One region of the Pseudomonas sp. CCC3.1 genome, then DNA from elsewhere that is predicted to be linked to it. Evidence: riboswitches for the same ligand, from Rfam matches in the RefSeq annotation. Region 1 holds a riboswitch; each other region holds the start of a gene.
The links. Region 1 has a riboswitch for cobalamin ahead of RHM56_RS12410 (class I SAM-dependent methyltransferase). Riboswitches for the same ligand answer to the same signal wherever they lie in the genome.
Positions count from the first base shown of each region.

Region 2: another riboswitch for cobalamin. It lies ahead of cobW (cobalamin biosynthesis protein CobW); the one in region 1 lies ahead of RHM56_RS12410 (class I SAM-dependent methyltransferase).
Region 3: another riboswitch for cobalamin. It lies ahead of RHM56_RS06420 (CbtB domain-containing protein); the one in region 1 lies ahead of RHM56_RS12410 (class I SAM-dependent methyltransferase).
Region 4: another riboswitch for cobalamin. It lies ahead of cobO (cob(I)yrinic acid a,c-diamide adenosyltransferase); the one in region 1 lies ahead of RHM56_RS12410 (class I SAM-dependent methyltransferase).

Region 1 is NZ_CP133778.1:2,778,613-2,786,432, forward strand. It holds gene RHM56_RS12405 (FAD-dependent oxidoreductase) at 1-1,866, shown strand, start outside; cobalamin riboswitch at 2,086-2,289, shown strand; gene RHM56_RS12410 (class I SAM-dependent methyltransferase) at 2,399-3,175, shown strand; gene RHM56_RS12415 (TonB-dependent receptor) at 3,209-5,347, shown strand; gene RHM56_RS12420 (ABC transporter substrate-binding protein) at 5,353-6,252, shown strand; gene RHM56_RS12425 (iron ABC transporter permease) at 6,249-7,244, shown strand; gene RHM56_RS12430 (ABC transporter ATP-binding protein) at 7,241-7,820, shown strand, end outside.
Region 2 is NZ_CP133778.1:2,902,456-2,910,275, reverse strand. It holds gene efeO (iron uptake system protein EfeO) at 413-1,237, opposite strand; gene efeB (iron uptake transporter deferrochelatase/peroxidase subunit) at 1,281-2,594, opposite strand; gene efeO (iron uptake system protein EfeO) at 2,612-3,805, opposite strand; gene efeU (iron uptake transporter permease EfeU) at 3,814-4,656, opposite strand; cobalamin riboswitch at 4,832-5,030, shown strand; gene cobW (cobalamin biosynthesis protein CobW) at 5,124-6,194, shown strand; gene cobN (cobaltochelatase subunit CobN) at 6,198-7,820, shown strand, end outside.
Region 3 is NZ_CP133778.1:1,428,579-1,436,398, reverse strand. It holds gene fucP (L-fucose:H+ symporter permease) at 1-969, shown strand, start outside; gene RHM56_RS06425 (MFS transporter) at 1,007-2,323, shown strand; cobalamin riboswitch at 2,620-2,748, shown strand; gene RHM56_RS06420 (CbtB domain-containing protein) at 2,776-2,988, shown strand; gene RHM56_RS06415 (CbtA family protein) at 3,004-3,741, shown strand; gene RHM56_RS06410 (MFS transporter) at 3,821-5,092, opposite strand; gene RHM56_RS06405 (LysR family transcriptional regulator) at 5,213-6,172, opposite strand; gene RHM56_RS06400 (SDR family oxidoreductase) at 6,280-7,020, shown strand; gene RHM56_RS06395 (ureidoglycolate lyase) at 7,132-7,820, shown strand, end outside.
Region 4 is NZ_CP133778.1:871,619-879,438, reverse strand. It holds gene cbiB (adenosylcobinamide-phosphate synthase CbiB) at 1-505, opposite strand, end outside; gene bluB (5,6-dimethylbenzimidazole synthase) at 502-1,152, opposite strand; gene RHM56_RS03980 (cobyrinate a,c-diamide synthase) at 1,149-2,462, opposite strand; gene cobO (cob(I)yrinic acid a,c-diamide adenosyltransferase) at 2,473-3,084, opposite strand; cobalamin riboswitch at 3,165-3,412, opposite strand; gene RHM56_RS03970 (hypothetical protein) at 4,112-4,294, opposite strand; gene RHM56_RS03965 (sorbosone dehydrogenase family protein) at 5,084-6,388, shown strand; gene RHM56_RS03960 (C40 family peptidase) at 6,483-7,019, opposite strand; gene RHM56_RS03955 (C40 family peptidase) at 7,165-7,788, opposite strand.

The DNA of each region.
Region 1 (7,820 bases):
CGTCTGGCCGAACGCGTGCATCAGCACGGCGCGAAAATCGCCATGCAGTTGCAGCACGCGGGCAAGACCGCTGTACGTGACATGGCCGAAGGTCGACAACTGTGGGTGCCCTCGGTGCCGCCCGCGCTGCAAAACGACATGATGGCCGCCCTGACCCCCGAAGAACTGGCTAACTTCATCAGCTCGATGAGACGCCGGGCCGAAGGCTCGCCGATCCGGGTGATGGACAACGCCGACATTGCGCAAATGATCGACTGGTTCGCCTGCGCGGCTGACCGCGCCCAACGTGCGGGTTTCGATGGTGTGGAACTACATGCCGCACACGGCTACATCATCGCGGGCTTCCTGTCCGGTTATTACAACCAGCGCGACGACCACTACGGCGGCTCACTGGAAAACCGCGCCCGACTGTTGCTGGAAATCATTGCCGCCGTTCGGGCCAAAGTGGGTCGTGAGTTCGGCGTATGGCTGCGTCTGGATGCTGAAGAACTGCACACCCCCGGCGGCATCAATCTGCAAGACGCCATCGCCGTAGCGCGCATGGCTGAAGCAGCCGGTGTGGACGCTGTCAGCGTGTCCGCCACGGCGCGCATCACCAGTGGCGTGGTATTTACCGAAGCCCCCCTGGTGCATAAACCCGATGGTTTTCTGGAGTGGACGGCGGCCTTTAAACGCAGCGTAAACGTACCGGTGATTGCTGTCGGGCGCATTGAACCTGAGACCGGTGAAGCCGCCTTGAAGCGAGGTGACTGCGACTACATTGCCATGGCGCGCAAGCTGCTGGCTGACCCTGAGCTGCCAAACAAACTGCTCGCCAATCAGGAAAACACTGTTCGTCCGTGCATTTACTGCTATGTGTGCGTGAGCCAGATCTTTGTTAACGAGCGGGTCAAGTGTGCGGTCAACCCCATGACCGGGCATGAGTTTGAATACGTCATCAGCCCGGCCGCTGCCCCCAAACACATCGCGGTGATCGGTGCCGGGCCTGCGGGCATGGAAGCCGCACGTGTAGCGGCCTTGCGCGGGCATCGTGTGACCTTGCTGGAGCGCAGTGACCGATTGGGAGGCACGTTGTTTTTTGCTGGCCTGGCCTACGCCGAAAACGCCCGATTGCTGGAAAACCTGCGGGTGCAAGTGCAGCAGTCAGCCATCGACATTCGCCTGAATACCGAAGCCAGCCCGGCGTTGCTGCGCGATCTGGGAGCCGATCAAGTGCTGGTCGCGGTTGGTGCGCAACGTGCGGCTCCGGCGATCCCCGGTGCCGATCAGGACCACGTGTGGAGCGGCGATGAACTGCGGCGCTTGATGACCGGTGATCGCGCTGACGAAATTGCCAAGCGCAAATTGTCCTTTACCCAACGCACCCTGATGAAAGCCGGGAGCCTGGCGGGCATCACCGACAGCAGTGAGGCCATGCAAAAGTTGTCACGGGTGTGGATGCCGCTGGGCAAGCGCGTGACCATCATCGGTGGCGGTCTGGTGGGTCTGGAATTGGCAGAGTTTCTGATCGCTCGCGGGCGTCAGGTCTGTGTGCTTGAAAGTGGCACACATTTAGGCCGCGAGCTGGCCATCGTCCGGCGTTGGCGCGTGCTGCATGAAATCCGCGTGCACGGGGGCGAGTTGATTACCGGAGCAAGCGTGACAGCCATTGAGGGCAATCGGGTGCGCTACCAACTGGCTGACGGGACACTGGGCGACAGCCTGGCTGACTCGGTGGTATTGGCCATTGGCGCGCAACCGGATACCGCGCTGCTGGATGAACTGACAGCGGCGGGCTTGTCAGCCAGCAGCATTGGCGACTGCCACAGCATCGGTTACATCGAAGGCGCGCTCAGCGCTGGGCACAAGGCCGGGCGCGAAGCCTGATAAAAAGCCCCTTCTAACCCCAAATGCTGTTCACTTAAGAGATGCGCACGACTAACTGTAGGAGCGAGCTTGTCTCGCGAGCTTTTAAAAAGATCAAAAGATCGCGATACAAGCTCGCTCCTACAGGGGCCGCTTTCACTTATGTGAACAACATTGCCCTCTTAACCCAAATGTGAAAAATTTTACACGTAAGGTTGACGCATCTGACGACGAATGGTCAGATGCGCCCCTGTTTCAGGTGTCCTCAGCCATCGCGCTGGGGGTGAAACGGGAAGCCGGTACGTCCTTTCGGGCCAATCCGGCGCTGCCCCCGCAACGGTATGCGAGCGAAACACTCATATAGCCACTGTGCTTCGGCATGGGAAGGCGAGTGTTTCATGACCCTCGTGAGCCCGGAGACCGGCCTGATCCAACATATGGCACTCCGCGGTGGGCGGATGCAGGCCTTGGCGTGCGCAAAATCCCCCCTGCCCGTCATTTTTCTGCGTTAGCTCCCGTGGGTGTCCGATCAGGCTCAACCCGACGGCTCCCCATGACACCTCCAACGCAGCAGCTTTCATGTGCACCTTTTGTCTGGCCGGACCGCGAGGCTGCGTTTTATGCCGAGCATTTGGCCGCCTCCAATTATGTTGAACGCGTTGGCGGGCGCCTGCTGGAGCTGTTAGGCCCGCAACAGCAACTGCTGGATATTGGCGCCGGTTCGGGAATTCTCGGCCGCCATTTACTGGCACCCGGTGGCCAATGGACGGTGGTTGAGCCCAACGCCTTCATGCGCGGCAGTATCCAGCGACTGGCTGCGCAAACACCGCGTGTCGGGCTGAGCCTGCACGATGGTCTCTGGCAAGAGCTTGGCGCCTTGGCGCTCGCACCTGCCGCTACTGTGCTGTGCGCCAACATTCCGGTTGACGATGGCCAGGCTCAAGCATTTCTTCAGCAGGTACGCCCGCTGGCGACGCAAACGCTGATCTGGAACCTGCCTGCTCAGGAAGGTCCACGCACCTATTGCCTGTCCGGTTTCTTGCCGCCGCAACTGCACCGCAGTGACATGACCCCCGGCTACCAACTGACCTTGGCCGAACTTGCGGACCGCTGGCAACCCGACCAGATTCACTTCACCGATTGGGCATTCAGCACGCTGTTTGCCTCACCGGAGGCCGCATTGATGCACTTTATGGAAAAACTCGGCGCCCTGGATGGCGCGGCACAGGGGCTGCTTGAACGCCACTTGCAGGATCATCTGCAAAAGGTGCCGGGAGGCTGGCTTGCCAGTGCCCCGAAACGCGCCGCCAGCCTGATCTGGCAGTCGTAAACAATGCCTATAAAAATGCCTTCGGACGTCTCCATGCCCAACCTGCGCAACCTTCCCCTGTCCAGTTCCTTGTGCGCCCTGCCGTTGTGGTTGGGCAGCAGCCTGGTGGCTTTCGCCGCTGAAAACCCGTCGATCCTGCACATGGATTCAACCCTGGTCAGCGCTCCGCGCGCCGGTGAGTCGCTCAAAGATGTGACCAGCACCGTGCAGGTCATCGACAGTGATCAGATCGAACGTTCATCAGCGCGCAACCTGACCGATTTGCTGGCCGAGAACGCCGTGGGTTTTTTCAGTGAATGGACCCCGGGCCAGACCTCGATCAACATCCGTGGCGGCAATACCGATGGTCAGGGCCGCGATTACCGCAGCCAGGTCACGGTGCTGGTGAACGGGCGTCGTGCCGGGACAGCGAATATTTCCAAGCTGTCACCGGCGCAGGTGGCGCGCATTGAAGTGATCCGTGGCCCAGCGTCGGTGATCTATGGCAGCCAGGCCATCGGCGGGGTGATCAATATCATCACCCGCAATGGCCGTAACACCGAGGGCGGTGGCGCCACCTTGCAAGGCGGTTCGTGGGGTTTGGCTCAGGGGAGCGTTTACCAGAGCGGCACATCCGGACCGTTGGATTACTACTTCGGCCTGGATGACGGCCGTCGCAGTGACTATCACAGCGCGAGCGGCACGCAAAAAAACACCTCGTGGAAACGCCGGGGCGGTCTGTTGGCCTTGGACTACGAGCTGTCCGATGATCAGCGGGTCGACTTGACCGTGCGTTCTGACGGCATCTACGACGCCGGTTTCCGGGGTTCACAGTGGGACTACAACAACTACGACAATCGCTATAACCAGTCCGTGGAAGCCAACTGGACTGCCAAGCCCACAGAGTGGCTGAACTGGTCTTCGCAGGTGTATGCCTTTCGCGATGTCGATGATTTGCACTGGGGTTCGGAAGTCCAGGGGAATGGCAGCCCGGGCTTCAGCAAGGACCATATCGAACGGCGCCTTGAAGCGTATGGCCTGAAAGTGACGCCGCAGTTTCTGCTGACCCCAAGCACTGACCTGCTGGTCGGCGTGGACCTGGAAAAAAGCAAACTGCGCAACGACCGTTTCCGTGTTGCCGTGAATGGTTCGACCAGCAGCCAGGCCGCACCTTACGACATCAACTCCGATGACCTCAGCGCGGCGCTGTACGCCGAAGTGATCCAGCGCTTGATGGACGATCGCCTGACCCTGCGCGCCGGATCGCGCTACAGCTATGGCCAGTCGAGCACAGTCAAGACCGATTACATGCCGCTGCTGGACGAGAAAACCCGCGACTTCGACAAAGTCACCTACAGCCTTGGCGCAGCCTTCGAAGCCATGCACGGCGTGAAATTGCGCGCAGGGGTTTCGACCGGGTTCCGCGCGCCACTGGCAGGCGAACTGGCGGCGGACTTCACCACCACCAGCGGCACGCAGACGCTGGGCAACGCCAATCTCAAGCCGGAAACCAGCCTGCAATTTGAAACAGGGATTACCCTGACCAACAACAACCAGTTCTTCGACCTGGCGTTGTTCCAGAACCGGATTCAGGACCGGATCACCACCCAACCGCTGACCCAGAGCATCAGCCAGTACGTCAACGGTGATGGCGACGCGGTGATTCGGGGTCTTGAAGCGCAATGGCAGTACGACCTGGCCAGCGCCCTGGCCTTGGGTGATGAACGCATCCTGCGGTTGAACACCAACGCCGTGTGGAACTTCGACATGGACGACAAGGGGGCAGCGGCGACCTTGACCGGCCCGTACCGCGACAAGATCCAGCGCATGTATCAGTACCAGGCGAGTATCGCCCTGACCTACGGCCGCGAGCGCGATTGGGATGTCAGTATGAATGGGATTCTGCGCGGGCCGGTGTACTACCGCACCGAAGAAAAACTGCTGAACCCGGACACAAATTTCGTGTACCGCAAATCGCCGTTCTGGGTCTTCAACCTGCGCGGCAATTACCACCTGAGCGAACAACTGAGCCTGTTTGGCGGGGTCAATAACCTGTTCGATATTGAGCGCAGCACGCTGTTTATCGCCACCGGCAATGATTCATCCCTGGCAGATCCACGGGCGTCCAATGGTGGACTGGGCAACAGCAATCCGGGGCGTGAGTTGTACCTCGGCGCGAACTACCGGTTCTGAGCCGGATGCGCTGGCTTGTGTGGCTGTGCCTGCTGATCAGCCTGGACGTCAGGGCTGATACCGGGTTTCCGCGAACCGTGGTCGATGCGCTTGGGCGTGAAGTGACTATCGAGCGAGCGCCGCAGCGAATCGTCGCGATTTTCGCCAGCAACGTAGAAATGTTGGCGGCCATCGGTGCCGCAGATGCCATCGTCGGCGTCGAGGCCTTTACCCGCTACCCCGCCGACATTGCAGAACGGGCCAAGGTTGGCGGACGTCTGGGGTTTTCGGTTGAAGCCATCGCCCGCCTGCGCGCCGATCTGGTGGTCATGACCCCTGCCAGGCAAGCAGCAACCCTGGTTGATCCGTTGCAGCGCATTGGTATTGCGACGCTGGTGCTCAACCATCGCGATCTTGAGTCGGTACTGGCCAATATCCGGCTACTGGGGCTGGCCACCGGCCATGAGGCAGGCGCCGAGCAATTGATCGGCCGGATGCAGGTTCGGCTCGATGCCGTGCAAGCGCGTTTGGCTGGGCAGCCGCCAGTGCCGGTGTATCTGGAGACGGGCAGCAATGATCGTGGCAGTTACCTGACCCTGCGCGGGCACAATTACACCAGCGACATTTTGCGTCTGGCAGGCGGTGTCAATCTGTTCGCCGACAGCCGTTTAAGTCAGGTGGGCGGTGAGTCGGTTTTTCACGCTAATCCGGCACGTATTATCGTGGCAGGCTCCGCCCTACAGGCGCTCAGGCTGGCCCAACGACCCGGATGGCAAAGCATTCCTGCCGTTGCCGCAGACCGCATCGACAGCCTCCCCAGTGCGTTGCTGCTGATCCCCGGGCCACGGGTGGTTGACGGTGTCGAGCAATTGGCAGCGCTGTTGCACCCTGAGTTGTTTCCCCCTCTTGCCGAGACCCCGCCATGAGCGCCGTCGACAGACGCTATCGCCTGCTGTGCCTGATGCCTTTGCCCGCGATTTTTATCGGCCTTTGGCTGGGTGCCGAACTGGCGCATTGGAATGACTGGTGGGCATTGTGGCGAGGCGATGACACGCCGTTTGCCCAGTTACTGATGACCTGGCGCTTGCCCAGAGTGCTGGCGGCCTTTTGTGTGGGGGCATGCCTGGGCCTGGCCGGGGTGATTTTCCAGGGTGTGTTTCGTAACCCGCTGGCCGAGCCGTACTTGTTGGGCAGCGCCCCAGGTGCCGCGGTGGGCGCCGCCATTGCCTTGCTGGTGCCGTTGCCCGTGGCGATGGCTGTCAGCTTGCCGCTGCTGGCATTTATTGGCGCGTGGGGCGCAACCTTGCTGGTGCTGCTGATCACCCGCCTCACCCGGATCAACGACACCAGTGGCTTGCTGCTGGCCGGGATTGCGGTGGCCGCGTTGCTCGGTGCATTGCGCAGCCTGTTGCTGCTCGCCTTGTCGGATGAAACGGTGAACTTGCAGGTGGTGTTGAGCTGGACCCTGGGCGGCATTCATACCCCTGACTTCCTCGCGCTGGGGTTACTGGCGTTGTTGACGGGGCTGGCCTTGCTCTGTACACAGCGCATGGCCCATGGTCTCGACCTGTTGGGGCTGGGCGATCATGTGGCGTACAGCATGGGTTTAAGGCCACAACGCTTTATCAACCTGGCGCTGTTGCTGGCCGCCGCGATTACCGCGCTGGCCGTGTCTTGGGGCGGGCTGGTGGGGTTTGTCGGGTTGGTTGCACCGCATGCCGTGCGCTGGTTGATCGGGCCGACACACAAACGTCTGATTGTGGCCAGTGCACTCACCAGCGGCGCCTTGCTGGCATTGCTCGACGGCTTGGCGCGAAGCATTTTGCCGCCGGCTGAAATTCCGCTGGGGCTGCTGACGGCATTGCTCGGTGCACCGTTCTTTCTTCTGCTGCTCACCCGTGCGAGGCCTGCATCATGAACACCAACCCCGTGTTACAGGCTCAGGGCTTGTCGGTGCATCACGCTGGCAAGCCCGTGCTGCATGACTTCAGCCTCGACCTTGGCTCCGGCGAACTGCTGGTCTTGGTCGGCCCCAATGGCTCGGGTAAAAGCAGCGCCTTGCGCGCCTTGGCCGGGGTGCAGGCGTTAAGTGCGGGGCAGGTGCAACTGCAACAACGCGCCTTCCACCACTGGCCAGCCGCGCAGCGCGCACAAGCCTTGGCTTACCTGCCGCAAGACTTTCGCAGCCAATGGGATTTACAGGTGGTGGAGTTGCTCGAACTCGGCGCCCGGCGCAATGCCGCCCGCCTTGGTCAACCCTTGTCAACAGCACTGATTGAGTCGCTGGACATTGGCCATTTACTGCAACGTCGCCTGTCGCAGCTGTCGGGGGGTGAACGCGCCAGAGCCGGTATTGGCTGGGCCTTGGCCGCTGATTCGCCAATTTTGCTGGCCGATGAACCCACGGCAGCACTGGATATTACCCATCAACTCAATTTGTTGAGTTACCTGCGCAGTCGCCTGACGCACTGCGCGCAATTGCTGGTGCTGCATG
Region 2 (7,820 bases), 120 kb from region 1:
CCTATGAAAGTTAGATCAAGTGTGTGTTTTTTCTAACCGCTAGACAGGTGCTATTCAGGAACCAATGAATAGCGCTTAAACAGCAGCTTTGGTGATGAATAGCGGGAGTGTTACGAATGCAAATATTGATAGGAACTTAACGAATTTAAACAGTGACGTGTGTCAATGCTTAAACAAAAAGCAGATTTTTTAACGTTAAAAAACCTGCAGCGCCAACCTGCAGATATGTGATGTGCATCACATCGATTGGCGCCGATAGACAGCCAGTCTGTTCTCTTAAGTGAACGCCAATCTTGTAGGAGCGAGCTTGTCTCGCGATCTTTTCAAGGATCAAAAGATCGCGAGGCAAGCTCGCTCCTACAGTTGGCCGTGCGTAACGCCTAAGTGAGCAGCATTGCTGATTACAGGGTTTTTAGTTCAAGCCCAGCTTGCCGCGCAAGGTCGACAAGTCTTCGGCCAGGGTGTTGACCGGGCCGACCAGCGCCTTGCGATCGTTATCTTTGACTTTGTCGTAGGTCTCAAAACCACCCTCTTTGGTTTTGTATTTGGCCAGAATCTTGTCAACGGTGGCGAAGTTTTTGTCGACCTTGGCGACAAATGCCTTGTCGTTCGCGGCGATTTGCGGACGGAACAAATCAAAAATTTTCTTCGCGCCGTCTACGTTGCCCTGGAAGTCATACAGGTCGGTGTGGCTGTAGCGGTCTTCTTCGCCGGAAATCTTGGTCGCGGCAACTTCTTCCATCAGTGCGGCAGCACCGCCTACCACTTTCTCGGGCGGGAAGGTCAGACCGGCCACGCGGGTTTGCAGGTCTTTGACGTCGGTGTTGAGCTTGTCAGCCAGGGCGTCCAGGCCTTTGGTGCTGTTCTCGGAGAACAGGGTGTATTCAATGCGGTGAAAACCGGTGAAGTCTTCAGCGGTCACGCCTTTTTCGTGGTCATCAACCCGGGAGTCGATGGAGGCATCGAGGTCACTGAACAGTTCGGCAATCGGCTCAATCGACTCATAGTGCACGCGGGTCGGTGCGTAGAGCTTCTTCGCAGTGGCCAGGTCGCCTTTTTTAATGGCGTCGGTGAATTTCTGGGTTTCTTGCGCCAGGGTGTCGATTTCTTCAGTGACGTAAATTTTGTAGTCGGAAATAGGTTGCACCAGATCCAGGGGTGCAGTCGCCGCGAATACCGAGAGCGGGGTGTGCAGCAAACCTAGAGCGATGAGCAGTGCGAGCGGCGTCTTCTTCATGGGACTGTATCCGGTGTGTTTTAGGTTTAGGTTGGGGTTGAGATCAAGTGCGGGTGAGCGGTGCAGCGGCATTGAGCAACGAGCGCCCAATGAAATCCTGATCGTTGCGCACGCCCGGCAAGGTGAAGAAGTAACCGCCGCCAATCGGCTTGAGGTATTCCTCCAGAGGCTCACCGTTGAGTCGGGTCTGTACCGCGATAAAACCTTTGTCCAGATCGCTCTGGTAGCAAATGAACAGCAAGCCCATGTCCAGTTGGCCGTTTTTGTTAACCCCGTTGGAGTAGTTGAACGGGCGACGCAGGATCAAGCTGTTGCTGGTTTCGGCAGTGCGCGGGTTGGCCAGGCGGATGTGAGCGTCCAGCTTGGTGACCTTGCCTTCGGGGTCTTTGCTGTAATCCGGAACGTCGGTCTCGTGCTGGCCATCCATCGGCGCGCCACTGGCCTTGTTGCGGCCGAAGATGCTTTGTTGCTCTTGCAGAGGGGTGCGGTCCCAGCGTTCAACAAAATTGCGAATGATGCGCACCGCTTGATAGCTGCCATCCACTGCCCAATGCGGTTCGTCGCTGCCCGGCTGGACCCAGACAATGGTGTTCATCACAGCGTTGTTATTGGAGTCCGGGTTGGCCGAGCCATCACGGAAACCCAAAAAGTTGCGCGCGCTCTGTGGCGGTACGCCCGGCTTCGTTGGGGCTTGCGGCGGCACAGTACCTTCTTGCTTCCAACGCACCAGCAGCAAGTCCGGCAGGTTTTTCACGATGTCGCGCAGAGCGTGAATGTTGGTGTCGGCGGTATTGGCGCAAAACTGCAGGCTCAGATCGCCGTGGCAGAGTGCGGGCTCCAGCGCATCGTTGGGAAAGCCCTGCATGCGGCTCAGACGCTTGGGCTTGACGCTGCTCAGGCCGAAGCGCTCATCGAACAGCGACTCGCCGACCGACACCGTCACCGTCAGGTTGTCCGGGGTGACGACCGGGCCGAGAATGCCGGAGTCGGTTGGCGGTAACTTGGGGTCGACCTGGGGTACTGGGCCGCCTTTGGTCAGGAACGCAATGCGCTCATTCAAGGTGCGGAACAGGCGCTCCAGGTCTTTGCGGTCGCTGGCCAGCACATCAAAGGACACGAGCATGCCTGCTGCGGGGCGCGGGGTTACGATGCCGTTCTGGTGTTGGCCGTGGAACGCGTGATGGTCCTGGGTCTTGTCGCTGCTGGGCGCCTGGGTGACTTGCGCGTTGGCGCTGGCCGCCATGGCCGGGCAACTCAGGGCGCTGCCAGCCAGTGCGGCACCTGCGACCCCCATACCGAGGAGCACGCGGCGGCGTTGCAGATTGAATTCGCTAGGGCTGTTGTCTGAATCGCTCATGTACGTCTCGTCTGCAATTACAGGCCGGAAAGGCCGAGGGCTGGATCGATTCCATCGAGTGCATCGGCCAGAGCCTTGGCCTTGTTACTGATTTCTTGACGCTGGGCCGCGCTCACCGTGTCGTACGTGAGGTAGCCTTTATCGGTTTTCAGGCCGCTGAGTACGGCTTCAAGCGCGGAGCTGGCGGTATCAATGTTGAGCAGAATGTCGGCATTGTTTTTGGCCAGTAACGGGCGCAGCAGATCGACCACCTTGCGCGTGGTTTGAAGGTTGGCGGCGAAACCGTTCAGGTCGATGTGGCTGTAACGCTCTTCTTCGCCGCTGGCGGCACGGGTGTCCGCCAGGTTGTGCAATGTGCGCGAAACAATATTGACCAACTGTTCAGGCGGCAGCGATTGCGCCAGCAGTTGTTGCTTGAGCAGTAACGCATTGGCTTGCAATTGCTCGGCAATCGGCGCCAGGCCTTGGGTGCTGTGTTGCTCAAACAGGCCGTATTCGAGGCGATGAAAACCACTGAAGCCTGGGTCTTGTTCGCGTTTTTCGAAGTAATCGGCGCGGGCGTTGATGGCGTTGTCCAGTTCAGCCAGGCGTTGTGCGGCCGGGGCCAGGCGCTGATAGGCCTCGCGTGCCGGTACATAAAGGGCCTGTGCCTGCTGCAAGTCGCCGCTGGCAATCGCTTGCGACAAGGCGTCAACAGCCTTGATCAGCGCGTTGCCCTGGCTGCTCAAGTACACCCGGAACTCTGACAAAGGGCCAATGAACGCCACCATGGATGGGCGCGCCTTGGCGTTGGCTTCCGATTCCGCGGTCGGTGTGACGTGCAGGGTGCCGCGCGGGTTGCTGAGCAGGCCGCAGGTAATGGCGTAATCACCGGGCGCGAGGTTGGCGTTGATCACCTGGCTGAGACCGGGAGCAATGTTCTCGCGCTCTTCGATCACTAGCACGCCGTCAAGGATTTCCCATTCGACGGCACGTTCCGAGGCGTTGACGATACGGAAACTGTTAAAGCCGGCGGGCACGGTCAGGGCGTTGGGTTCACAACTGTGAGGGTGAATCGTTACGGTGATTTCATTGCTGTGCACCTTGCGCTTGGCCGCAGCCAGTTGCGAGGCGTAGTAGAACAACCCGCCGGCCGCGATCATTACGATCACCGAGCCGGCCACAGCCCAGCGCAGCGCGCGTGGGGGTGTACCGCTTGCAGGGGTAGACATGCAGGACCTTATGAGTTCGTCACTGAAGAGGGTTGGATGGCTTTGGGCGGTGCCGGGGAGCGGAAGAACATCACCAACGTCACCACCAGATAAATCACATAGGCGCCGATCACACTGACAGTGGGTGCGTCTTGATAGCCGAACATCCCGGCCAGGATCGAACCCAGCGGGCCGTCCATCGGCAGCGTGGCGCTAATGTCGAAGACCACGTCTTGCAGGTGATTCCACAGCCCGGCTTCGTGCAGGGCTTGCACCGAATTGGCCAAAATGCCAGCGGCGACCACCAGAATGAACAGCCCGGTCCAGCGGAAAAACAGCCCCAGGTTCAGGCGCATGCTGCCGCTATAAATAGCAAAGCCCACGAAGATCGCCAGAATCAGCCCGAGCAGGGCGCCCAGAGGTGCGGCCGGACCTTCGCTTTGCTGGAACACCGCGAGCAGGAAAAACACGGTTTCCAGCCCTTCACGTGCCACTGCAAAAAACACCATGGCAATCAGCGCGGTGACTTGATGTTTGGAGCCGGCGAGGGCGTGGTCGAGAGAGGTGTGCAGAGAATGCTTGATCGAGCGGGCGACCTTGCGCATCCAGAACACCATGGAGCTGAGAATGCCAACGGCGATCAGGCCGACGATGCCTTCGAACAATTCCTGCTGTTTTTGCGGGAATTCGGCGCTCATCAGTTCCAGGCCACCGCCGACCAGCAGCGACAAGGCGGCGGCGAGGAAAACCCCAATCCAGACCGCAGGCATCCACTGCCCACGCCCGGTTTGCTTGAGGTAACTGGCAATGATGCCGACGATAAGCGCGGCTTCGATACCTTCGCGCAGCATGATCAGAAATGGAACCAGCATGGGCAGAACACCGCGTTACGAATTGATAGTGTCAATTTGTAACATATTGATACGTATTGCCAAACAAGAATCGATTTCATTGGCTGAACGGTGGCTGAACGAAGGGGTGGCATCGACTCTGCGGGCTTGGATGCCTCTAGTACAGCGCTAACATTGACCTGTTACAAAGCACTGCGTAGCCTTGCACGTTCGAGGTTCTTCGCAACGCGAAGCTAAGACGGGAACGCGGTATGCCGCGGCTGCCCCCGCAACTGTAAACGGTCATTTACCCTGCCACGCCACTGCTTGTAAGCGGGAAGGCGCAGGGAATGGGGCTGCCTAGGGCAGACCCCCAGCCGTAAGCCAGGAGACCTGCCTCGTGTCAGATTCTTAATTCAACCGGGCGGGGTGATCCGGTGGCGAATGTTTACCGCTCGTATGAGACGGTCGTCGTCCCGTTTGCCCGCCGCTTTGCCAAAGGGCATCCGATGAAAACACTGGCCAAAACCCCCGTCACTATCGTTACCGGCTTCCTCGGCTCGGGCAAAACCACCTTGCTGCGCCACATGCTGGACAACGCCCAAGGTCGCCGCATTGCGGTGATCGTCAACGAATTCGGCGAGTTGGGCATCGACGGCGAAATCCTCAAGCAATGCTCCATCGGCTGCACCGAAGAAGAAGCCAACGGCCGCGTCTACGAACTGGCCAACGGCTGTCTGTGCTGCACCGTTCAAGAAGAATTCTTCCCGGTGATGCGCGAACTGGTTGCCCGTCGTGGTGACATCGATCACATCCTGATTGAAACCTCGGGCCTGGCCTTGCCAAAGCCGCTGGTTCAAGCTTTTCAGTGGCCAGAAATCCGCAGCGCCTGCACCGTTGACGCCGTGATCACTGTGGTCGACAGCCCGGCAGTGGCGCGGGGCACCTTTGCCGCCTTCCCGGATCAGGTGGATGCCCAGCGCAAACTCGACCCGAACCTGGATCACGAGTCGCCACTGCACGAACTGTTTGCCGATCAATTGGCCAGCGCTGACTTGGTGATCCTCAACAAAGCGGACCTGATCAACCCTGAAGACCTGGCCAAAGTGCGTGCCGAAGTGGCTGAAGAGCTGCCACCGGCGGTGAAAATCATTGAGGCCAGCAGCGGTCGTCTGCCCCTGGACATTTTGCTGGGTCTGGGCGCCGGTTCCGAAGACCACATCGACAGCCGTCACAGCCACCACGACCATCACCACGATGGCGATGATGACCACGACGATCATGACCACGATGCTTTCGACTCCATCTCTATTGAGCTGCCACAAGCAGAGGAGCGTGTGCTGTTGGACGCCCTGACGCAATTGGTGGTCAAGCACGACATCCTGCGGGTTAAAGGTTTTGCGGCGATTCCTGGCAAGCCGATGCGTTTGTTGATTCAGGGCGTGGGCACGCGTTTTGACAAGCACTTCGACCGCGCCTGGGGCAGTGATGAGGCGCGCACCACCAAGCTGGTTCTGATTGGCCAGGACCTGGACGCCGCACTGCTTGAGTCCACCCTGCGTACAGCGTTGAGCGTTTAAACCATGCATTTGCTCAGGACCCAGCCCGGTGGCTTTGTATCGGACGACAACATTGCCGACTTAGGCCAAACCCCCGCCGAGCTGGTGATCCTGTGCAGCGGTGATTCAAGCCTGGCACTGCTCGCGGACGCCGCGCAGCAGTTGCCTGAAGATTATCCAAGCCTGCGTCTGGCAAACCCGATGCAGGTGCAAAACCATGGCTCGGTCGATCTGTACGTCGACCAGGTGCTGCAACACGCCAAAGTGATTCTGCTGTCCTTGCACGGCGGAATTGGTTATTGGCGCTACGGCATTGAGCGCCTGATGCAGTTGGCCGAGCGCGGCGTGACGCTGATTCTGGTGCCGGGCGATGACCGTCCTGACCCTGAGTTGAGTGCGCTGAGCACTGTACCCGCCGAACAGGGCGAGCGTCTTTGGCACTTTTTGCGTCAGGGCGGGCGGCATAATGCGCTGCAACTTTATCGCTGCTTGGCCAGCCAATGCCTGGGCCGCGATTACCCGTGGGATGAGCCGCAGACCTTGCCGCGCACCGCCATCTATCACCCGCAGCACACCAGCCCCGAACTCAAGCACTGGCAGGCTGACTGGCACGCCGGGCAGCCGGTGGCGGCGCTGCTGTTCTATCGCTCGCACTTGCAAGCGGCCAACACTGCGTTTGTCGATGTGTTTTGCCAGCGTTTGCAAGCGGCAGGGCTTAACCCTTTGCCGATTGCAGTCGCCAGCCTTAAAGAGCCGGGCTGCCTGACGGTGGTTCAGGACCTGCTCGACGAGGTCGAGGCCGGGGTCATTCTCAATACCACTGGCTTTGCCCAGTCCAGTCCCGAAGCGCCTCACTTGCGCCCGTTCCGGCGCAATATCCCGGTCATTCAGGCCATTTGTGCCCAAGACAACGAACCCGGCTGGCGCGACAGCGAACAAGGCCTTGGCCCGCGTGATCTGGCGATGCACATTGCCTTGCCAGAACTGGACGGGCGAATCATCAGCCGTCCGGTCAGTTTTAAAGACTTGGCGTGGCGCAGTGAGCGCAGCCAGTCGGATGTGGTGTGCTATCGCGCGCAGCCGGAACGCATGGACTTTGTCGCCGAGCTGGCGCGGCGCTGGGTTGAGCTGGCTCGCGTGCCAAACCCGCAAAAACGCATCGCCCTGATTCTGGCCAACTACCCGACCCGCGATGGTCGCATCGGTAATGGCGTGGGGCTGGATACTCCGGCCGCTGCGCTGAATATTCTGCGGGCCTTGCAGGTGCAGGGCTATCCGCTGGACACCGAGTTGCCGGAGTCCGGGACCGCATTGATTCAGGCTTTGCTGGGCGGCGTCAGTAACGACCTCGACAGCCTTGACCTGCGTCCATGCCATCAAAGCCTGGGGCTGGATGAGTACTGGACGATGTTCAGCCAGTTGCCCGAGGCCAATCAGCAAGCGGTCAATGAACGCTGGGGCGCGCCGCAAGATGACCCGATGTTTCGCAGCGGCCGTCTGATGATCGCCGGGCTGCGTTTTGGTTTGACCTTTGTTGGCATTCAGCCGGCGCGTGGTTATCAGGCAGACGCCAGCGCGGTCTATCACGATCCGGACCTGGTACCGCCCCATGCGTACCTGGCGTTTTACTTCTGGTTGCGCCACACC
Region 3 (7,820 bases), 1.4 Mb from region 1:
AAGGCTGGCATCCTGCTCGGCCTGTGCCTGTACGCCACCGGCGCCTTGCTGTTCATGCCCGCCGCTGCTGCGCAAAGTTTTCAGTTCTTTTTGTTCGCGCTGTTTGTGATTGCCTGTGGTCTGGGTTGCCTCGAAACCGCCGCCAACCCTTATGCCACGGTGCTCGGTGCCCCTGCCGGTGCAGAGCGGCGCTTGAACCTGGCGCAGTCGTTCAACGGCCTCGGGCAGTTTTTTGGCCCGTTGATTGGCGGCGCGCTGTTCTTTAGCGGGGCCAACAGCACGGACACCACGCAATCGCTGCAAATGACCTATCTGGTGATCGCCGCCTTGGTGCTGCTGGTCGCGCTGCTGATTGCCCGCACCCCGCTGCCGGACCTGCGCGAACAAGAAGCTCAGGCCCAGCAACGCAGCGACAAAACCTTGTGGCAGCACCGCGAGTTCGTCACCGGGGTCATCACCCAGTTCTTTTATGTCGGCGCGCAAGTCGGGGTCGGTGCGTTTTTTATCAACTACGTCACCGAACACTGGGCGCAGATGAGCAGCCAACAAGCCGCGTATCTGCTCTCGGTGGCCATGCTCAGCTTCATGTTTGGGCGCTTCTTCAGCACCTGGCTGATGGGCCGCGTCAACGCCCAGCGCCTGCTGCTGATTTACGCCCTGATCAACGTCGCGCTCAGCGTGGTGGTGGTACTGGGCATTGAAGGCGTGTCGGTGGTGGCCCTGGTGGCGATGTTCTTCTTTATGTCGATCATGTTCCCGACCCTGTTTGCCATGGGCGTGAAAAACCTCGGCGCGCATACCAAGCGCGGCAGCTCTTTCATGATCATGGCCATCGTCGGTGGCGCCCTGATGCCCTACGTGATGGGCATGGTAGCCGACCACTCCTCCACTGCCGTGGCCTACCTGTTGCCGATGGGCTGCTTTGTGATTGTCGCGGCCTATGCCCGCGCTGCCCTGAAAAATCGTTAATCGCTGTACTCCACAAAAAAAATAACGGGAGCCCCCTATGTCTAATCCTGTCTTGAAACAGGCCCTCAGCAAGATTCGCTGGCGCATCTTGCCCTTTGTCGCGTTGATGTTCGCGATGGCGATTATTGACCGCTCAAACATTGGCTTTGCCAAACATGCCTTTCAGGCCGACACCGGCCTGAGCAACGCTGCATTTGCCTTGGGCGCGGGTATTTTCTTTATCGGTTATGCCGTGTTTGAAGTACCCAGCAACCTGATGCTGCACAAAATTGGCGCCCGTATCTGGCTCAGCCGGATCATGGTCACCTGGGGACTGGTGTCAGCGGCGATGATGTTTGCCCACGACGAAACCAGCTTCTACATCCTGCGTTTTTTGCTCGGCGTGGCCGAAGCGGGCCTGTCGCCGGGCGTGGTGCTGTACCTGACCTACTGGTTCCCGCAGAACCAGCGCGGCTCGGCCTACGGCATTTACTACTTTGGGGTGCCGGTGTCGCTGATGGTCGGGGGCCCGGTGTCTGGCTGGCTGCTCGAAAGCGCACAATTTGGCCTGACCGGCTGGCAATGGATGTTCGTCACCGAAGGCCTCGCCGCGTCCATCATCGGCGTGTTCGCGTTCTTTTACCTGACCGACAAGCCGCGTGATGCCAAATGGCTGAGCACTGAAGAAAAAGCCGCCGTCGAACATGAATTGGAAAAAGAGCAACTGCTCAAAGCCGACAAAGGCCCGTCCTCGTGGCGCTCAGCACTGATCAACCCGCTGGTGCTGTACTTCACCCTCATCTACTTCACGATTCAGGTCAGCGTGTACGGCGTGCTGTTTTACCTGCCGACGCGGATTGCCGAACTGCTCGGCACCGGCATCGGCTTGAAGGTCGGCCTGCTCACCTCGATCCCGTGGATTGCCACCGTGATTGTGCTGTTTGCCGTCACCCGCTACGCCGATCGCAAAGGCCAGCAAACCCGTTTCGCCGCGCTGATGCTGGCATTGGCAGCCGTGGGCATGGTCGGCTCGACCTTAAGCGGCAGCCTGCCATTGGTGATCCTCGCGTTCTGTCTGGCGGCGGCTGGTTTTATCACGGTTCAACCGTTGTTCTGGACCTTGCCGACGCGCTTCTTGAGCGGCGCCGCGGCGGCCAGCGGGATCGCCGTGATCGGTGCACTGGGCAACCTGGGCGGTTTTCTGGCGCCAACAGTCAAAACCTGGGCCGAGGGATATTTCAGCAGCGCACACGCCGGGATGTACTTCTTGGCCGGTACGGCACTGATTGGCGCATTGATGCTGCTGCGCTCAACCAGCAGCGGGCATGAGCCTGAGCAAAAAGCCGGCGCTGCGCGGCCCCTAACCACTCCATAAACGCCGGCATCCTCAACGTGGGAGATTCTATGGTGTACAGCAAGCCGATTTCGTAGCAGTTGCCGAGCACCGCGAGGCTACGTCCGGCTGCGCAGCAGTCGTAAAATCAAGCACTGCGGGGTATCAGTTGTACCCTGCACTTAGGGTTTACGATCGCTTCGCCATCGGACGTAGCCTCGCGGTGCTCGGCAACTGCTACGAGATTTACGCGCGCCATAGAGCTTTGGGAGCTGCCGTCAGTGCCCGCCGATACACATCTGTCCAAGCATCAATTCCTCTGGGTATTCTCTGACCCTTGAGCGTACACTGCCAAAGTTATTTCGGTATGTTACGAAGGAAAGAAGTCGGTCGAATTCCGACGCGGTCGCGCCACTGTAGTCGGCACCTTGCCGAGAGCCAGATCTTCCTTTGCCTTTGCACTCTTGCCGGGACGCGAAATCCCAGAGGTCATCATGGCTTACAGCACTTCAACTCAAACTGACATTTCCATTCCTGCCATTCCCCTGCGCGATGTATTGCCGTGGGCGATTTTCGGCGGCCTGTTGCTGATGCTGGCGATTTATTTCGTCGGTGCTGAACAAGGCGCCACCGCCGTCTTCAAGGGTATGTACGTTCACGAATTCGTACACGACGGCCGCCACCTGCTGGGCTTTCCCTGCCACTGATCCGAGGACTTCTACATGACTGGTCGTTTACTCGTCAGGGGCATGCTTGTCGGTCTGATTGCCGGCCTGCTGGCTTTCAGCTTTGCCAAGGTGTTCGGCGAACCTGAGATTGATCGCGCTATCGCTTTCGAAGAAAGCATGGGCCACTCCCACTCACATGGTGAGGCCGAGGAAGAAGAACCCGAACTGGTAAGCCGCGAGGTGCAGAGCACGTTCGGCCTGCTGACCGGAGTGCTGGTGTACAGCGTGTCGCTGGGCGGCATTTTTGCCTTGGCGTTCGCATATTCGCTGGGCCGTGTCGGTAACGTCGGCCCGCGTGGCCTGGCCGCCTTGCTGGCCCTGGCCGCGTTTGTGGTGCTGTATCTGGTGCCGGGGCTGGTGTACCCCGCCAACCCTCCAGCTGTGGGCGACCCGGACACCATCGGCAAGCGCACGCAGTTGTTCTTCCTGATGCTGCTGGTGTCGCTGGCCGCCGCGATCATTGCCGTCAGTGCAGGCCGCACGTTCATTGCCCGCTCGGGCCTGTGGAATGGCGCGATCAAGGGCGTGGCGCTGTACCTGGTGATTGTCTCGATCGCGGGCTTTCTGTTCCCGACGTTCAATGAAGCACCGGACGGCTTCTCAGCCCTGCTGCTGTGGAAATTCCGCGTCGCCTCGCTGGGCATTCAAGCGGTGATGTGGACCGCTCTGGGCCTGATCTTCGGCGTCGTCGCCGAACGTTTGCTGCTGCCGAACAAGCCTTACAAAGCCTGACCCCTTGTAGGAACGAGCTTGCCTCGCGATCTTTTAAAAGATCAAAAGATCGCGAGCAAGCTCGCTCCTACAGGGTGATTCATGCCGTTGCAGGGGCTCCCTCAAGGTGTGAAACCGGCGCAGAGGGTTCTTTGAGCAGCGCAAAGTAGGCGAACGCCGAGCACAAGGCGACCACGGCACTGATCACAAACGCCGACGAGAACGAGCCGCTCTGTTGCACGCTGAACCCGGTGAGGATCGGCGCAATCGAGCCTGCCAAATAGCCGCCAAAGTTCTGGATCGAACCAAACGAAGCCACCCGCTCAGACGGCACGATGGTGTTGACGATCATCCACGCCGTGGCGCTGGAGATGTTGATGAAGAACATGGTCAGGCACAGCAGCACCACGCATGCCACAACGTTGGTGGTGAAGGCCACGATCAGGGTAAACAGCGCCCCGCCGAGCAAGCCCAAAATGACCATGAGTTTGCGGCTGGCCAGCACGCGCATGCCTCGCGCAACCAGTTTGTCGCAGCAGCGGCCCGCGACGATGGTCCCCAGCGCCCCGAACAAGTAGGCCAGCGAGACCACCCAGGCGGTGCGGTACAGGTCCAGGCCGTGTTCGCGTTCGAAGTAGCCCGGCAACCAGGTCAGGTTGAGCCAGATCATATAGATCACGCCCATAAAGCCGAGAAACGCGCCCCAGGTGTTGCGCTCTTTGAACAGTGACGTCCAGCGCAGTTTCGGCGCCTTTTTTTGTTGCACTTGCACCGGTTCTGCACGGCCAGTGGCGGCCATGTATTCGGCTTTGCTTTTGTAGAATTTGAACCAGCACACCGCCAGCAGCAAGCCGATGACGCCCGTCAGGATGAACATGCCGCGCCAGCCCAGGTGCACCATGAACAGCGTCAGCAACGGCGGCGCCAGGCACGGGCCAATGCAGGTCGATGACCACACCCAGCCCGTGGCCGTGCCCCGCTCTTGGGTGTCGAACCACTCGGACAAGGCTTTGGCCGCCGAGGGGAACACCGGCGCTTCGCCAATCCCCAGCAACACCCGCAGGCCGACCAGATGCCCGTAGCTGCTGAACAAGCCAAAGGCCCCTTGCGCGAGCGACCAGACCACCAAGGAGCCGCCCAGTGCCAGCTTGCTGCCGAGCTTGTCGATCAACGCGCCGAGGGGTAATTGCGAGAAGGCGTAAGCCACAGAAAAAGCTGAAAGCATGATGCCCATTTGCATCGGGCTGATGGCCAGGTCTTTCTGGATGGAGGTGTTGGCGATGGAGAGTGCACTGCGGTCGAGGTAGTTGACTACGCCGATCATGAACAGGAAGAAAATAGTCAGCGTTTTGTAGTTTTTTATTGTTTTCATACGCGCCTCTAATGAGCGATGGCGCCCTACCCGAGTGCAAACACGGGTGGGCGACTTGCACTCTAGAGCGCCACTTGTGCGCTGCCCAATCACAAGATCCCATCAGTCAATAACCGCGAGTTATTGAGGTGTCTGGCGGGCACCGCGCACGGCATCGGGGCCGTTTAACAAGGCGTCGATAAAGGCCTGCATCGACCAACTGGGCGGCTCGTTGCGCCGGGTAATGATGCCGTAGTCGGCCAGTACCAGCGGAAACGGCAGCGCCAGACGGGTCAGACGCCCGGCCTGAATTTCGGGTTCGGCCATGGACTCGGCCAGCATCGCGACCACCGGGGCGGTTTGCAGCAGTTGCATGGTGGTTTGCAGTGAGACCGTTTCCACGGTGTTTTCCGGGGTTTGCATGCCCGCTTCGACAAAGGCCCGCTCCAGCCGCGCGCGCATCGGCGTCCCTGTCGGGTAGAGCACCCATGGCCAACTGCCAAGCTCGTTCAGCGGGATTTCGCTGGCGCCCGCCAACGGGTGCTGACTGCCCGTCACCAGGCACAGTGGTTCCGGCGCCAGAGCCTGAAAATCGAACAGTTCACGATGGCGATCCAGGGTGAAACGCGCCACCACCAGGTCCAGTTGCTTGTGTTCAAGCATGGTCAGCATATTGGCGCTGGTGCCTTCCAGCACTTCAATCGTGAGCAATGGCCATTGCTGTTTGACCTCCACAATCGCCGCAGGCACGGCAATCGCCGTGGCGGCGTAGATGGTGCCGATCTTCAGAAAACCATGCCCGCCCTGGCGCAGATGGTTGATCTGGCCAACGAACTGCTGGGTGTCGTTGAGGGCGATTTGCGCAAAGCGCGCCACGTGGCTGCCCAAGTCGGTGAGCGACATGCTGCGCGGCAACCGTGCAAACACATCGAAGCCCAACTGGTGCTCTATCTCGCGCAGCATCTTGCTGACCGCCGGTTGGCTGATGTTCATTTCCTGGGCGGTGGCGTGCATGTTTTGCGTGCGCGCCAGGGTGTCGATCAGCACCAAATGGCGGAACCGTAACCAGTTGCACAGTTGATTAAACCCGACATCGGCCATCCGATAACCTCCAGTTATTAAGGCTTGAGAATATCTCATTGGCGATTATCGGGGCGCAACATTAGTGTTAAGCCATTGGGCCCAATAAAAATAATGGAACTGCTCTCATGAACCTCGCCAACAAACGCGTTCTTGTTACCGCTGCGGCCAACGGCATTGGTCGAGCATCAGTACTGGCCCTGCGTGATGCCGGTGCCCACGTGATCGCCACCGACCTGAATATCGACGCCTTGCAGGACATCCCCGGCATTCAAGCGTTGCCACTGGACGTGACCCAAACGTCGGCCATTGAAGCCATCAGCCAGCAAGTTGGCACGATCGACGTATTGTTCAACTGCGCAGGGTACGTGCACAGCGGCGCGTTGCTGGAATGCGACGACCGCGCCTGGCAGTTCTCCTTCGACCTCAATGTCACGGCCATGTACCGGATGATCCGCACCTTTTTGCCGGGCATGCTGGCAGCAGGCGGTGGCAGCATCATCAACATGGCGTCGGTCGCCTCCAGCGTCAAAGGCGTGCCCAACCGTTTTGCCTACACCGCCAGCAAGGCCGCCGCGATTGGCTTGACCAAATCGGTGGCTGCCGATTATGTCGGCCAAGGCATTCGTTGCAACGCCATTTGCCCCGGCACCGTGGACTCGCCTTCGCTGCGCCAACGCATCGCCGAACAGGCCCGTGAGCAAGGGCGTTCGGAGGCGGAGGTGTATCAGGCCTTTGTTGATCGCCAGCCCATGGGGCGCATCGGCAACGTCGATGAAATCGCCCAATTGGTGCTGTACCTGGCCAGCGATGCCAGCAGTTACACCACCGGCACTGCCCAGATCATTGATGGCGGGATGAGCATTTAACCCTCCGTGTAGGAGCGAGCTTGCCTCGCGATCTTTTAGAAGATCAAAAGATCGCGAGGCAAGCTCGCTCCTACAGAAAAATAAGGTTTCCAATTCAATACAGGAGCTTTTATGAAACTGCTGCGCTACGGCGAAAAAGGTCAGGAAAAACCCGGTCTGCTGGATGCCCAAGGCAATATTCGCGATCTGTCGGCGCACATCGCCGATGTCGCAGGTCTAGCCCTTGAGCCCGCAAGCCTTGAGGCACTGAGCAAAATTAACCCGTCCACCCTGCCGCTGGTCAGCGGGTCGCCACGCATTGGCGCCTGTGTGGGTCAGGTCGGCAAGTTCATCTGCATCGGCCTCAACTACGCGGACCATGCTGCTGAATCGGGTCTGGCAGTGCCTTCGGAACCGGTGATTTTCAACAAGTGGACCAGCGCCATTTGCGGCCCCAATGATGACGTTGAAATCCCCCGTGACTCGACCAAGACCGACTGGGAAGTCGAGCTGGGAGTGGTCATCGGCAAGGGCGGCCGCAATATCGATGAACACAACGCACTGGATCACGTCGCCGGTTATTGCGTGATCAACGATGTGTCCGAGCGCGAGTGGCAACTCGAACGCGGCGGCACCTGGGACAAAGGCAAAGGCTTCGACACGTTCGGCCCGCTTGGTCCATGGCTGGTGACCCGCGACGAGATCAGCGACCCGCACCAACTCAACCTTTGGCTTGAGGTCGACGGACAGCGCTACCAGAACGGCAATACCAACACCATGGTGTTCCAGGTCCCGGCACTGATTGCCTACCTGAGCCGTTG
Region 4 (7,820 bases), 1.9 Mb from region 1:
TCAAACGGTAGAGCACCACGCCCGGCGCACCCGCCACGGCAAACCAGAACAAGGCCGCGAACACCGCATCGCTGCCGTTTTCAAGCACCGACTCTGTGGCCGCGCGCGCCACTTCGGTCGAATCCAGTTCACTGGTTTGACGGCTGACCAAATACCCGACCCGCGTGCGGGCCTCGTCCAGATCATTGGCGCGCAACGCCTCGGCCACCGGCTGCACGTGCTCACCCAGGCTGCGCATGCCCAGCGCGCAGTACAACGCCAGAATCTCCACCAGCCAGCCGATATAAGGCAGCCACGACAACGCCGTGGCCACAAGGGTCAGTGGCAACACCGCCAGCACCCAGGCAGTCACGCCATGGCTGCGCCAGCCCCGCCCGCCTGAATTGAATCGCTGCTCGATGCGCTCAGCCATGCGGCCAAACGCAACCAGTGGATGCCAGCGTTTAGGCTCGCCGAGCAGCGCATCCAACGCCACACCGGCAACGCACAACAACGCCACACTCATGGCTTCACTCCCCAAAAATTCTCGTACACCAACTCACTCAGCGGACGTGCTTGCGCCCACCCTTCCAGCACCAGCATCGGCGCAGGATAAAACGCCTCGACCGGGCCCAGGCACAACACCGCAAGCGGCTTGGCACCGGCGGGCAAGCCCAGCAAATCTGCCAGCGCCTGCGGCTCGAACAATGACACCCAGCCCATTCCCAGACCTTCAACCCGCGCTGCCAGCCACAGGTTTTGGATGGCACAAGACAACGACGCCATGTCCATTTCCGGCAACGTACGACGGCCGAAAATGTGCTTTTCGCGATCATCCATCAACGCCGCCACCAGCACCTCGGCGCAATCGTTGATGCCCTCGACCTTGAGGGTCATGAATTCATCCGAACGCTCACCCAGCGCCTCGGCAGTGCGTACTCGCTCGTCTTCAACGACCGCTTGAATCTTGCCCCGCAGCTGGCGGTCGGTGATGCGGATAAACCGCCACGGCTGCATCAGGCCCACACTCGGCGCCTGATGCGCGGCTTCCAGCAAACGTGCCAGCAGCTCAGGAGCCACGTTGCCCCCGCTGAAGTGCCGCATGTCGCGGCGTTCAGCAATGGCCCGATACACCGCGGCCTTTTCTTCAGAACTAAATGCGTTGTCGCTCATGACACCTTCACGGCACACGGCGCGAACAACGCAGCCATGGCCTGGGGATTGGACGGAAAGTAAAAGTGCACGTAAGACGCTGTCATACGCCCTTCGCGATACACAGCCTCCGCACCGCGCCCGCCATTGGGGCTCAGGCCACGTGCGACAGGCTCAAGCTCGGTGCTGGTCAGCGAGTGGTGATAGGTATGTCCGCGCAGCAGGCCTTCCGGCATCTCGACTGCCTGCAACGCCAGGGCCGCCAAGCGTTTTTGCATGGTCGCCTCGCCTTTGAGCAAGCCGACCAACTCGGCGCGCTGCCCGTCGACGTCGGTCAAGGCATCCAGCAGATAGAGCATGCCGCCACATTCGGCCAGCAGCGGTTTACCCGCGTGATGGTGAGCTCGGATTGCCTCCAGCATCGAGGTGTTGCGCGACAGCTCAAGGTGATGCAGCTCCGGGTAGCCGCCCGGCAAATACAGACTGTCAGCGGCAGGCAGTTGCGTGTCGCGAATCGGCGAGAAAAACACCAGTTCGGCGCCCATTTCACGCAACAGCGCCAGACTCGCGCCATAGGTAAAGGCAAAGGCTTCATCGCGCGCCACGGCAATCCGCACCCCGGCCAGTAACGCCTCAACGGCGACAGGTTGTGGCGCGGCAAACTCCACCGCCGGTGGCAGCGCTACCTCACAGGTGCTGGCCAAGGCATTGGCCGCTGCATCGAGGCGTGCATCCAGGTCATTCAGTTCGCTGGCTTGCACCAGGCCCAAATGCCGGCTTGGCAGTTCAATCCCGGTCTCGCGGGACAACGCGCCGTACCAGCGCAAGCCTTCGGTCAGGCTGCCTTCGAGCAACTGCGCATGACGCACCGTGCCGACCCGGTTAGCCAGAACCCCGGCAAACGGCAGGTCTGGCTGATAACGCGCGAGCCCCAGGGCCAGCGCGCCGAAGGTCTGGGCCATGGCGGTGCCATCAATCACCCCCAACACCGGCACGCCGAAATGCCGCGCCAGATCAGCGCTGGACGGCGTGCCGTCGAACAGGCCCATCACGCCTTCGATCAGAATCAGGTCCGCTTCACCGGCCGCTTCCCACAGCAAGCGACGGCTTTCATCGGCGCCTACCATCCACAAGTCCACCTGATACACCGGCGCACCGCTGGCGCGCTCCAGGATCATGGGGTCGAGGAAATCCGGGCCACATTTAAATACCCGCACCTTGCGCCCTTGATTGCGATGCAATCGGGCCAAGGCGGCAGTAACGGTGGTCTTGCCCTGACCGGAAGCCGGCGCGGCGATCAGTACCGCCGGGCAATGACGCGACTCTCTCATGCTTCAACACTCACAATTCAATGCCTTTCTGGGCTTTGATCCCGGCCTGGAATGCATGCTTGATCACACCCATTTCAGTCACGGTATCGGCCAGATCAATCAGTTCAGGTTTAGCGCCACGCCCGGTGACAAGCACATGCTGCATCGGCGGACGGGCTTGCAGGTCACTCAGCACCTGCTCAAGGTCGAGGTAGCCGTGCTTGAGCGCAATGTTCAGCTCATCCAGCACCACCAGCCCAATGGACGGATCACGCAACATCTCGCGAGACACTTCCCACGCTGCTTCGGCGGCCGCAATGTCTCGCTGGCGGTCCTGAGTTTCCCAGGTAAAGCCCTCGCCCATCACGTGATAGCGCACTTGTTCAGGGAAGCGACGGAAAAAAATCTCTTCGCCGGTGCTGTTACGGCCCTTGATGAACTGCACCACGCCGCATTGCAGGCCGTGGCCCATGGCCCGGGCCAACATGCCAAAAGCCGAACTGCTTTTGCCTTTGCCATTGCCGGTCAACACCAGCAACAGGCCGCATTCGTTAGGGGCACTGGCAATGCGCTCGTCCATAACGGCTTTTTTGCGCAGCATGCGCGCCAGGTGACGTTCGTCGCGTTCGGGGGATTCATTCATGGCAGCTCTCCGTTGGGGCTGAATTAAGCAAACGGGAGGCGGGAGAATTCATTAAAAACGACACACCTTCGCCCGCCGCAAGGGTGCTGGATGGATCAGGCCGGTCTCCGGGCTCATGAGCGGGGCGCTTTTATACATAAAACGCCACCTGACCACGCGCCTTCCCGTGCATAAAACACAGTGGCATTGGGCGTGATGTTGACTCATTTACCGTTGCGGGGGCAGCGCCGGGATCAAAGCGGTTGTGTGGTTAAACACGCCCTCACCGGCTTCCCTGTTTCACTCGGCCAACCTTGGGTTGCAGAGCACCTGAAACAAGCCGCGAAGGTTAGAGGGTTGGGGGTGGAGCGTCAATTAAAGCCCGTCAGAACGGACGCAAGGCTAAGCCATTATTAAGGTATGGGTGAAGCCTGGCAGGTTTCGTGGCTGAGGTTGCCGTAGCTGCCGTGCCTGTGGACCTCAGGGCTTTGGCCCAGCAAGTTGCCCGCCGGATCGTGGATGACGTGTTCGGGGTGGCACCTCGGTCAGGCGGTCGAGCGGATCATAGGCGTAGCTTTTTTACCCTTTACGGCTGTCGCTGTTATTAGCCGGCGATGTTTGAGCAAGGAGCCCTGCTGTTACATGATTTGCGCCTGCTTTCGAAGCGGTGGCCTGTGAGCTGTTCTCTACTGAGGTTGTTGGCGTTGAGGGCTGGGCCTGTAATGCAGGTTAATCACCCTATAAAGGCGCGAACATTAGGCTCTGTACGAAATGTATCTACGCTCGGTTATGCGGCGTTGAAAACAGGCTCGGAATGCTCATTTACAGCCCGTAAACTCCGCTTCCTCGCCTGTTTTCGCCTTGCCTAACCTTCGCTCGAAAACATTTCGTACAGCCCCTAGAAACAATCATGAATCAATAACAAAAAAGGTCTGATTACTCGACCGAACTTAATTTTTTTAACCTCCGACAGTGAGGCCATAAAAATCTGCGAGTCGTTCAGACCCTCCTTGAATTACGCATCATTTATACGTTGTTAAATGTTAAATCACAGAATGCGCCCACCTCCTAAAGAGTCTATACAGCATGCATACTTGTCTTCTGTGATGGTGATGTCGCCAGGGGATTTTATATTGGCGACAGGGAGTTCAGTAGCATAGACCTGACCAACTGCAGCCAAGCCCCAGAACAGCAGCAACATAGCAAAGAAATTATTCTTAACAACAGTCATGATTATCCATCCTTCATATGTGTTGGTTTGCGATAGTTAGCGTTAATTAGTGCTGTTGACAATTAATGCTAACTGATTTTATTAAGGCTGTGACTTCTCGGGGGATACACGAGAAGAAAGATTGAGTGCTAAATAATGTAGGAGCTGTCTCTCAGATAAGAAAAGTCTGAAGTACTTGCTGACTTTAGATACTCTCGCTGTCGGTGTGGGACTGCAGTCGGCCTTGTTGGTAGTGGTAGATGCTTTTTCAATGAACACATATAAACGATTTATTCTCAGCCATTGCAGGGACTCCGAAGCTTAATGCGATCAAAAATGCACAAAATTCAAAACCGCACATTAGCCCACCGTAAAGCTGGGCTGCAGGGAGTAACGACATCCCAAAAGCGTTGTAAGTGAGATGCCAGCGGGTAGTCGTTATTTTTGGGGGCGCCAGTTTTTTCCATCTCTTTATTCCATAAATCGTAATTATCTATTGATGAAGTTTTAATCCTCCCCGCATGCATCCCCCATAATTTATCCCTCAGCGACTTCTCCAACTCCGGATTTGGCTGCGCAATGCCCAACGCCGAGTCACTGTGCAGACTGCGGAGTTTGAGTGATAGTCACGCAAGGCGCTGCGGGTGGAACGGGTGTTCAGGCCCGCTGCAAAGTGGTTGATTGACGGCTCTTCGGCCACCAGGCCGCTGCCGCTGTGAAAGGGTACGGGGTGTTCGAGTTTGGCGAAGGCGTTCTGGCCGTCGCCGAACACCAGGTTATGACTGACACGACAAAAAACAGGAGATCCACATGTTTAAACGCAAGCACGCTGTTGTCATCGTTCTAGCAGCAGGGCTGGCAGCCTGCGGTGAGACATCGACCCTACAAGTCGCGGACGGCACCGGGCCCTCACCCACACTGCCAGAGCCGAACAAGACGCTGATTCCCACTGTCAACATCGCCCCGGCCATTGGCTGGCCAGCGGGCGCCAAACCGATGGCAGCTCAAGGTTTGCAGGTGCAGGCTTTTGCCGAAGGCCTTGATCACCCGCGCTGGCTGTATGTGCTGCCCAATGGCGATGTGCTAGTGGCGGAAACCAACGCCCCGGCCAAGCCGGATGACAGCCAAGGGCTTCGCGAATGGGTCGCAAGCAAGGTCATGGGCCGCGCCGGTGCGGGCGTTCCGAGCGCCAATCGGATCACCTTGTTGCGCGATACAGACCACGATGGAAAGGTCGATACCCGCACCGTGTTTCTTGAGCACCTTAATTCGCCCTTCGGCATGACTCTGGTGGGCAATGACCTGTACGTGGCGGACGCCGACAAACTGCTGCGCTTTCCTTATCAACCGGGTGAAACCTCCATCAGTGCGCCACCGACCAAGATTGCTGATTTGCCGAGCGGCCTGAACCACCACTGGACCAAAAACGTCATCGCCAGCCCCGACGGCAAAAAGCTCTATGTGACGGTGGGTTCCAACAGCAACGTCGGCGAAAACGGCCTGGACAAGGAAGAAGGTCGCGCCGCGATCTGGGAAGTCGACCCCGCGACTGGCAGCCACCGTATTTTCGCCTCGGGGCTGCGCAACCCTAATGGCATGGACTGGGAGCCGAAGACCGGCAAACTGTGGACCGCCGTAAACGAACGCGACGAGATTGGCAGCGATCTGGTGCCCGACTACATCACCTCGGTCCGGGATGGCGGCTTTTACGGCTGGCCCTACAGCTACTACGGGCAACACGTCGATACACGGGTCAGCCCGCAAAACCTCGATTTGGTCGCCAAAGCGCTTGCCCCAGACTACGCGGTGGGCCCGCACACGGCCTCGCTGGGCCTGAGCTTTGCTGAACACAGCAGGCTGCCGAACTTCACTGACGGGGTATTCATTGGCCAGCATGGCTCGTGGAACCGCAAGCCGCACAGTGGATACAAGGTGATTTTCGTGCCGTTTACTGACGGCAAACCCGCAGGCATGCCGATCGACGTGCTGACGGGCTTCCTCAGCGCAGACGAGAAAGCCATGGGGCGACCGGTTGGGGTGGTGATCGATAAACAGGGGGACTTGCTGGTGGCCGATGATGTCGGCAACACGATTTGGCGGGTATCGGGGAAGTAAGCCTTAAAATCCCTCCCAGGCTGTGGGAGCCTGGCTTGCCAGCGATGCAGGCGATGCGGTTTTTCGGTTAAACCGCATCGATACCCTCGCAGGATTAAGGCAACTGCGCCAAATGCTGCTCGGTCGGCAGTACGCGCTTGGCGTTCAAATAGGCTTTTTGCCAGTAGGCTTTGTTCAAGCTGTCCAGCTTGACCGTGCCACCCGTGGCTGGCGCATGCACGAAGCGGCCTTCACCCACGTAGATCCCGGCATGGCTGACCTGCGTGCCGCCGCCTGTAGCGAAGAACAGCAAGTCACCCGTTTGCAGTTGATCCTGGCCGACATTCTGCGCCCGCATCACGATCATTTCGCGCGTGGTACGTGGCAACGAAATACCCGCTACGTCGTTGTAGACGTATTTGATCAAGCCACTGCAATCAAAACCCGAATCCGGCGTATTGCCACCCCAGCGATAAGGCGTGCCTACCAAACTGAAGGCACGGAACAACACATCCGCAGCTACCGGAGACGTTTCATCGGGTTTGGAAAATACCGCCTTTTGGACGACCACAGGGGCCGGCGCCGGACGGTTGGCGCAAGCACTGAGCAGTGCTGCTAACGTGATAAGTGCAACGCGAGCCATAGTCGACATAAACAGAACGTTCCTGCTTCTGGATACGGCTACTGGGGCCGCGAAACCTGAAGCCGCGACAGGGAGCACCTTCGCGGCTTCAGGAATTTAACATTGCGACTGAATTCTAGCCCTTAGAGGCCAAACTTCAAGTAAGACTTTAACTTTACTTGCGGGCCACTACGCTCGTTGGCGCCATCGCCAAGGCACGCTTGGCTTCCATAAAGGTCTTGTTCCAGTAGCTGTCACCCAGACTGTCGATCCGCACACCACCGCTGCGGCGGCTGCTGGAGTGGATAAACTGGTCGTCGCCCAGGTAAATCCCGGCGTGGCTGACGCGCCCACGGCCATTGGTGCTGAAGAACAGCAAGTCACCTGGCTTGAGATTGTTTCGTGCGACCAACGGTGCATTTACGTTGATCATTTCACGCGTTGAACGCGGCAATTGCATGCCCGCTTCTTCTTTGAACAGATAGCCGATGAAGCCGCTGCAATCGAAACCGGCTTCAGAGGTGCCGCCAAAACGATAACGGGTACCGATCAAGGACATGCCGCGCTCAAGAATGCTGTCAGCCAAAGCTGGCAGTTCGTAAGGCTTGCTGTTTGCGGAAAATTGAGCCAGTTCTTTTTCGGTCGCCAGTTCTTCCTGATAAAGAGCGGAAGCGTGCGACGAAGATGACGTTTGAACCTGAGTTTCGGTGACTTGCTGGGACACTGGCGTGTGCGCAGCGCAGCCGAACAGCAGGGTAACAAGTGCGAGAGGCACGAGGGGTGCGAAGCGCTTTAGCATGGGCACGACCGTGGCTTGTAGGAAAAGTAGCC